2 regions of the Flavobacterium sp. B330r genome follow, and region 2 is predicted to be linked to the other one. Evidence: riboswitches for the same ligand, from Rfam matches in the RefSeq annotation. Region 2 holds a riboswitch; the other holds the start of a gene.
What was found. A riboswitch is a leader RNA that binds a small molecule or an ion and turns the genes downstream of it on or off. The one in region 2 is predicted to bind cobalamin.
Positions count from the first base shown of each region.

Region 1: linked by a shared signal. The riboswitch ahead of QLQ95_RS19370 (TonB-dependent receptor) and the one ahead of QLQ95_RS03885 (TonB-dependent receptor plug domain-containing protein) in region 2 are both predicted to bind cobalamin.

Region 1 is NZ_CP124860.1:4,359,283-4,362,709, forward strand. It holds gene QLQ95_RS19365 (alginate export family protein) at 1-1,169, shown strand, start outside; cobalamin riboswitch at 1,215-1,417, shown strand; gene QLQ95_RS19370 (TonB-dependent receptor) at 1,532-3,427, shown strand, end outside.
Region 2 is NZ_CP124860.1:859,220-862,646, forward strand. It holds gene QLQ95_RS03875 (adenosylcobinamide-GDP ribazoletransferase) at 140-925, shown strand; gene cobC (alpha-ribazole phosphatase) at 910-1,443, shown strand; cobalamin riboswitch at 1,509-1,716, shown strand; gene QLQ95_RS03885 (TonB-dependent receptor plug domain-containing protein) at 1,745-3,427, shown strand, end outside.

The sequences.
Region 1 (3,427 bases), 2.2 Mb from region 2:
AATATACTTCAAATTATATACTTCCTCCAAATGACTCGATAGATCCTTATTTTTACATAACGCAGAGAAATAGAGTTTCAATGCAATACTTGCGTGAAAAATGGTTTATAAAATCCGATTTACAAGAAATTCATTTGTGGGATGAAGCAAATTCAAATTCTAAAGTCGGAAGCATAAATTTTTATCAGTTGTTTTTGGAAACGAAATTTAAGGACATAAACTTTCGTCTAGGAAGACAAAATATTTTATTAGATAACGGCAGATTATTTTCGGATGCGCCTTGGGCTCAGCAGGGTAGAGCCCATGAAGGAATTCGAATTATGAAATATACGCCACATTTTGCCCATGATTTTTTCTTTGTTTTTACGAGAAAATACAATACAAGTTTTGAAAGTGCTTATTCTCCAGTTGCTTCCAATAAATACAAATACATGCTAGTGTACAACTTTAGTTATAATTCGAATAAAAATCTTTCTTTTAATTCTATAAATACAGTTGATTTTTTAGAGAAAACAAATTCAGAAACACTATACACTCGCGCCACTACAGGAGGAAGAATTGAGTTTAAAAAGAAGCAATGGTATTATACTTTAAACAGCTATTTGCAATTTGGTAGAAATCAAAAAGGGCAACATTTGTTTGCATACTATTTCCAGCCAGAAGTGAAATTATCATTGCCAAAAACTACTTTACGATTAGGAGCGGAGATAATTAGCGGAAGCAGTTTACAGACAGGGAAAGAAAATTCAGGAGACTTTGATGTTTTATATGGCGTTACTTGGAAGTTTAATGGAAACATGAATGTTTTTACACGTTTTCCTGCTGATGTTGGAGGAAAAGGTCTTGTGAATCCATATTTGTTTGCTTTGTTTCCAATAAATTCAAAACTTACGTTTCGTTCAGATTTTCATCTTTTTTATACACAATATTCTTTGCAGAATAATTTAAATCACACAATGTCAAAATTTTTAGGATTTGAAAATGATATTTCTATAAAATATGTTCCTATTAAAGAGTTAGAAATTAACGGTGCATTTTCATTTTATAAATCTACAGATTCAATGACAAACCTTCCCAAGGTACAAGACGTAGAAAAACTGTCGTTTTGGAGTTACTTGATGGTTTCGTATTCTTTTAATGCGATCAATTTTAGAAGAAACAAAAAATAATAGGCTTTAAAATCTTTCGAATTTACATTTTTAAAAGATAATTCTATCTTTGCGGCTGATTTTGGTCTATTTTTTCAATTCAGAAGAAATAGTTAAAAGGGAATCAGGTGTAAATCCTGAACAGACCCGCTACTGTAAGTTCTATTTAAGTCTTTAAACATTACTAATGCCATTGTTCGTTATTTCGAATGAGAAGGCCGTTTAAAGATGGAATAAGTCAGGAGACCTGCCACGATCACATAGTTTAAAACTTTCGTGGTATGAAGTTGATGACAAGATAATGACCTGCTATTTAGGATAGTTGGTCTATTTCTATGTTTTATAATTATTGCATCACGTAAAGTTTATTTAATAAAATCGTGATGTATAATTTGAGTAAAACTTTATTTTCTGTTTTTTTAGTATTAGTTCCTTTTTTGCTTCATTCTCAAGCAGTGACTGATAGTTCGCGGGTTTTAAAAGAAGTTGTTTTAAAAGGAAAACCCTACCAGGAAGTGATTCCCGTACAAAGTCTTTCGGGCGTTTTGCTTGAGAATTTGGCGACTCACAATGTCGCAGATGCTCTTCGTTATTTTGCTGGAACTCAAATTAAAGATTATGGCGGAGTGGGCGGACTCAAAACGGTTGATGTTCGTAATATGGGAACGCATCATGTTGGTGTTTTCTACGACGGAATTCAGCTTGGAAATGCGCAAAACGGCGTAACCGATCTAGGAAAGTATTCGCTTGACGACATGGAATCTTTGACGATGTACAACGGTCAGAAAAGTGAAATTTTTCAATCGGCTAAAGATTTCGCTTCTGCTTCTGCGATTTATTTGCGAACCAAACGACCTGCTTTTTCAGGCAATAAGAAAACAAATCTACTGGTTCGTTACAAAACAATGTCTATTGATTATCATGATCCTTCTTTTAGATGGGAACAAAAACTAAGCGACAAAGTCAGCTTGAGTGTAAGCTCTGAATACATCAAATCAAACGGACAGTATAAATTTAGGTATAAAAGAAAAAATCAAGACGGTAGCATTGCATACGATACCACAGCAACGCGATGGAACAGCGATATTGAAGCATTCCGATTGGAATCGGGCTTGTTCGGAAAAATAAATAAAGGAACTTGGGATGCCAAAGTGTATTATTACGATTCTGAAAGAGGCGCTCCAGGTGCCATTGTAGAAAATAAGTTTCGAGATGGTTTCCGTCAATTTGATAAGAATTTTTTCGGACAGTCTTCTTTAACGAAAGACGTTTCAGAGAAATATAAATTTCAGCTAAAAGGAAAATTTGCTTACGATTACACCCATTATATAGCACGAGATACAACCAATGTTTTAGGAGAAACCGTAACAGAAGGCGTGCAATCTGATGATAGTTATTATCAGCAGGAAGCTTATTTTTCTGCAGTCAATATGTACAGCATTTTGCCCACTTGGGATGTTTCGCTATCAACCGATTTTCAATACAATAAACTAAACGCAACTAGAAGAGGCATTCAGACACAGTTTTCTTTTCCGCAGCGTTATACTGCACTTGTTTCTCTGGCAAGTTCCTATCGATATGAAGGGTTTAAAGTTTTAGGAAATGTACTCGCAACTCGCGTTATCGAAGAAGTGAAGTACAATGCCAAAGCGCCCAATAAAACCGAATTTACTCCCGCTATATTCCTAGGTTATACTCCGTTTAAAAAATACGATTTCAATTTAAGGGCATTTGCTAAACGAATTTTCAGAATGCCCACTTTCAACGATTTGTATTATACCATGATCGGTTCGAGCACTTTGAGGCCAGAATACATGAATCAGTACGATGTTGGTTTTACGTATAATTTCCCCGTAAGGGAAAGCTTTTTTGATAAATTTTCTTTTCAAGCAGATGCTTATTACACCAATACAAAAGATAAAATTATTGCCGCCCCGACAGGAAATTTGTTTCGCTGGATGATGACCAATATCGGGCAAGTAAAAGGAAAAGGAATCGAAACGGTTCTGAATATGGCAACGCATTTTAATAAGCTAAGACTAGATGCCAATTTAACCTATACGTATTCTCAAAGTCAAGATTTTACAAAGTTTGTCGGTTTAGAAATGTCTTCTTATGGCGATCAGATTCCCTACACGCCTTGGCACAGCGGATCTGGAATTTTGAATGCGGGTTATGAATCTTGGAATTTCAATTACAGCTTTATTTATGTCGGAAAACGCTACAACGGAAATGTCAATAATATTAAAGTAAATGAAGTTCAGCCTTGGTATACGCAC
Region 2 (3,427 bases):
AATAAACCAACATCTAAAGATGTTGGCAATTCATAGAAATCATTTTTTTTTTAAATTTTATTTTTGAATTGCCTCCAGATTTATCTGGAGGTTATAAATTTGCTCCTAAAGAGGGCTTTAGCCAAACAATTATAATCAAATGAAAAAAGAACTACATATTTTCTTCACCTGTTTAATGTTTTACACCAGAATTCCGTGTCCAAAAAACATTACACATCATCCAGATTATTTAAATAAAGCCACAAGATATTTCCCATTTATTGGTTGGATTGTTGGGAGTATTTCCTTTCTGGCTTTTTATCTTTTTTCATTTTTTCTTTCAACGGAAATTGCTGTTATATTGGCAATTATTGCTTCTATCTTAACTACTGGAGCTTTTCATGAAGACGGATTTGCCGATGTCTGTGATGGTTTTGGTGGAGGCTGGACCAAAGAAAAAATCCTAATGATTATGAAAGACAGCGCTATTGGCGCTTATGGAGCAATCGGATTGGTTTTACTTTTTCTACTAAAATTCAAACTGCTTTCAGAATCTATTTTACTTTTCACTAATAACATTTTACTAATTTTCCTTTTATTCATTTCTGCACATTCTTTGAGTCGTCTGGCGGCAATCAGTATTATTTTTACACACGAATATTCGCGTGAAGATGCTTCTAGCAAAAGCAAACCAATCGCTAAACAATATACTTGGAAAGAAGTTTTTGGCTCTTTCTTTTTTGGATTAATTCCGTTACTTGTATTTTCTTATTTTGATTTAAAATTTCTTCTGGCTATAATTCCCGTTTATATAACTCGATATTTTTTAGCGCGATATTTTCAGAAATGGATTGACGGTTATACAGGAGATTGTCTTGGCGCTACACAACAAGTTTGCGAAGTGGTATTTTACTTAAGTATTTTATTTTTATGGAAATTTATCTAGTTCGCCATACCGAAACCATCTGCGAAAAAGGAATCTGTTACGGACAATCAGATGTTGATATTGCAGTTCCATTTGATGAAATTTTCGGCAGAATTATTTCTGAACTTCCTTCGGAGGCAATAATCTTCTCTAGTCCGTTAAAGCGCTGTGTCATTTTAGCAAAACATATTCAAGAAAATATTAAAACCATTTCTTATCACGAAGACGAACGTTTAAAGGAAATGAATTTTGGCGATTGGGAATTGAAAAGCTGGAACGAAATTCCGTCTGAGGAGCTCAATCCGTGGATGGAAGATTTTGTGAATATCAAAGTTTCAAACGGAGAATCTTTTGTTGAATTACACGAAAGAGTCGGTAATTTTTTATCTGAAACAATTTCTAAAACAAATCAGCCAATTGTTATTGTGGCTCACGCCGGAATCATCAGAAGTATTTTGTGCCATCAGAGTTCACTGCCATTAAAAGACGCTTTCAATAATAAAGTTGATTTCGGAGAAGTTATAAAAATCGATTTTTAATGCAAATAATTTATAATTTTCCATGAAACGTAAAAGAAATTTGAATAATCAGTATTTTTAACTTTATCTTTGCAGCAAATTAAGGTTGTGTTTTTAATTCAAAAACACATTAAAAGGGAATCAAGTAATTTCTTGAGCTGTACCCGCAACTGTAAGCTAAGTTCACAAAAATGAATGCTTGCTGTAACTACATCACCACTGTCACGCCCTGCGTGATGGGAAGGTAAACAGCAAGACGCAAGCCAGGAGACCTGCCTTTGTAACAATTTATCGAGCTCTCGGGAAAAAGAGTGAAGGAATTATGACTTTAAAACGACTTCTTGCTTTTTGTTTATTTGTGATGTGCCAGATTATTTGGGCGCAGAGCGATTCTATTACCAGCCTTAAAGAAGTATTGGTTTCAGACAAAAATTTAAAAAAATATTCAGTTTCACAATCTGTTTTAAAATTAAACGATTCTGTTATTGGCAAAAACGAAGCTCTTCTAACCGATTTATTAAACTTTAATTCTACGATTTACTTTAAAGAATACGGTCGCGGAATGCTATCTACGGTAGCTTTTAGAGGAACTACCTCTTCTCAGACCGCAGTAATCTGGAATGGAATTAACATTAATTCCCAAATGAACGGAAGCACCGATTTTAATACCATTTCGGGTTCCGATTATAATTCGATAAGCGTAAAAGCGGGTGGCGGAAGCGTGATTTATGGAAGCGGTGCTGTTGGAGGAACCGTTCATTTAAACAACGATTTGTTGTTTTTTAATCGTTTTGAGAATAATTTACGACTAGATTATGGTAGTTTTAATACGATTGGGATTAACTATAAAACTTCTATTTCTAACAAAAAATGGAGTGCTCAAATCGGATTGTCTAAAAATAGTTCGACAAACGATTATAAATATCTGAACCAGTACAACTGGAAAGGCGAACAGCGCTGGAACCAAAATGGCCAATATGACGTTATTACTTTAAGTGCTAATGCTGGTTATAAAATTGATGCCAAAAACACTCTAAAACTATACACCCAAACCTCAAACACAGATAGAAATACGTCTTTGGTTTCTGAATCGGAAATGAAAAGTAAGTATGTTAATGGCTTTAATAGAAACTTACTAGAATATGACGGTAATTTTGGGAAGTTTACTACCAATTTAAAAACTGCTTATATTTTCGAGAACTATCAATATTATGCCGATAATTCGAGTAATATTTATACTTACGGAAAAACAGAAGGCTTAATCACAAAAGCAGATCTGGGGTATCAAATATTCAAATCATTACAAGCCAATGGAATCCTAGAATATAATCGAACAAAAGGATATGGCAGTGGTTTTGGCGACAATGTAAGAGAAATAAGTTCTGCAGCTTTACTTCTTAAACAAGATGCTTCAGTTAATTGGAAAAACGAATTTGGTATTCGAAAAGAATTCACAGACAACTACCAATCTCCTGTCCTATTTTCAGTTGGTTCTTCTTATCAGTTTGGGAAATTATATAATTTGAAATTAAATGCATCACGAAATTTCAGAATTCCAACCTTCAATGATTTGTATTGGGAAGAAGGCGGAAATCCAGACTTAAAACCCGAAAGTTCTTATCAGGCAGAAATTGGCAATGTTTTTACTTTTCAAAATTTTAGTATAACTCAGACCTTTTATTACATGAAAATAAAAGATTTGCTAAGATGGGTTCCTGGAACAAATGGTATTTGGATGCCACAAAATACAGACAAAGTAAATAGCTATGGAGCAGAAACATTGTTGAGTTGGAAGAAAAGTTATGGCAAAAACAACCTGACTGCAAATGCAACTTACGCTTATACAGTTTCAGAAAATGTTGAAACCAAAAAACAGTTGTTTTTTGTTCCTTTTAATAAAGTTACAGCTTCTGTTGCTTATTCAAGAAAAAGCATTTCTGCCTATTATCAATTTCTTTATAATGGCTTTGTCTATACACAATCTGACAACGATCCTGATAAAATT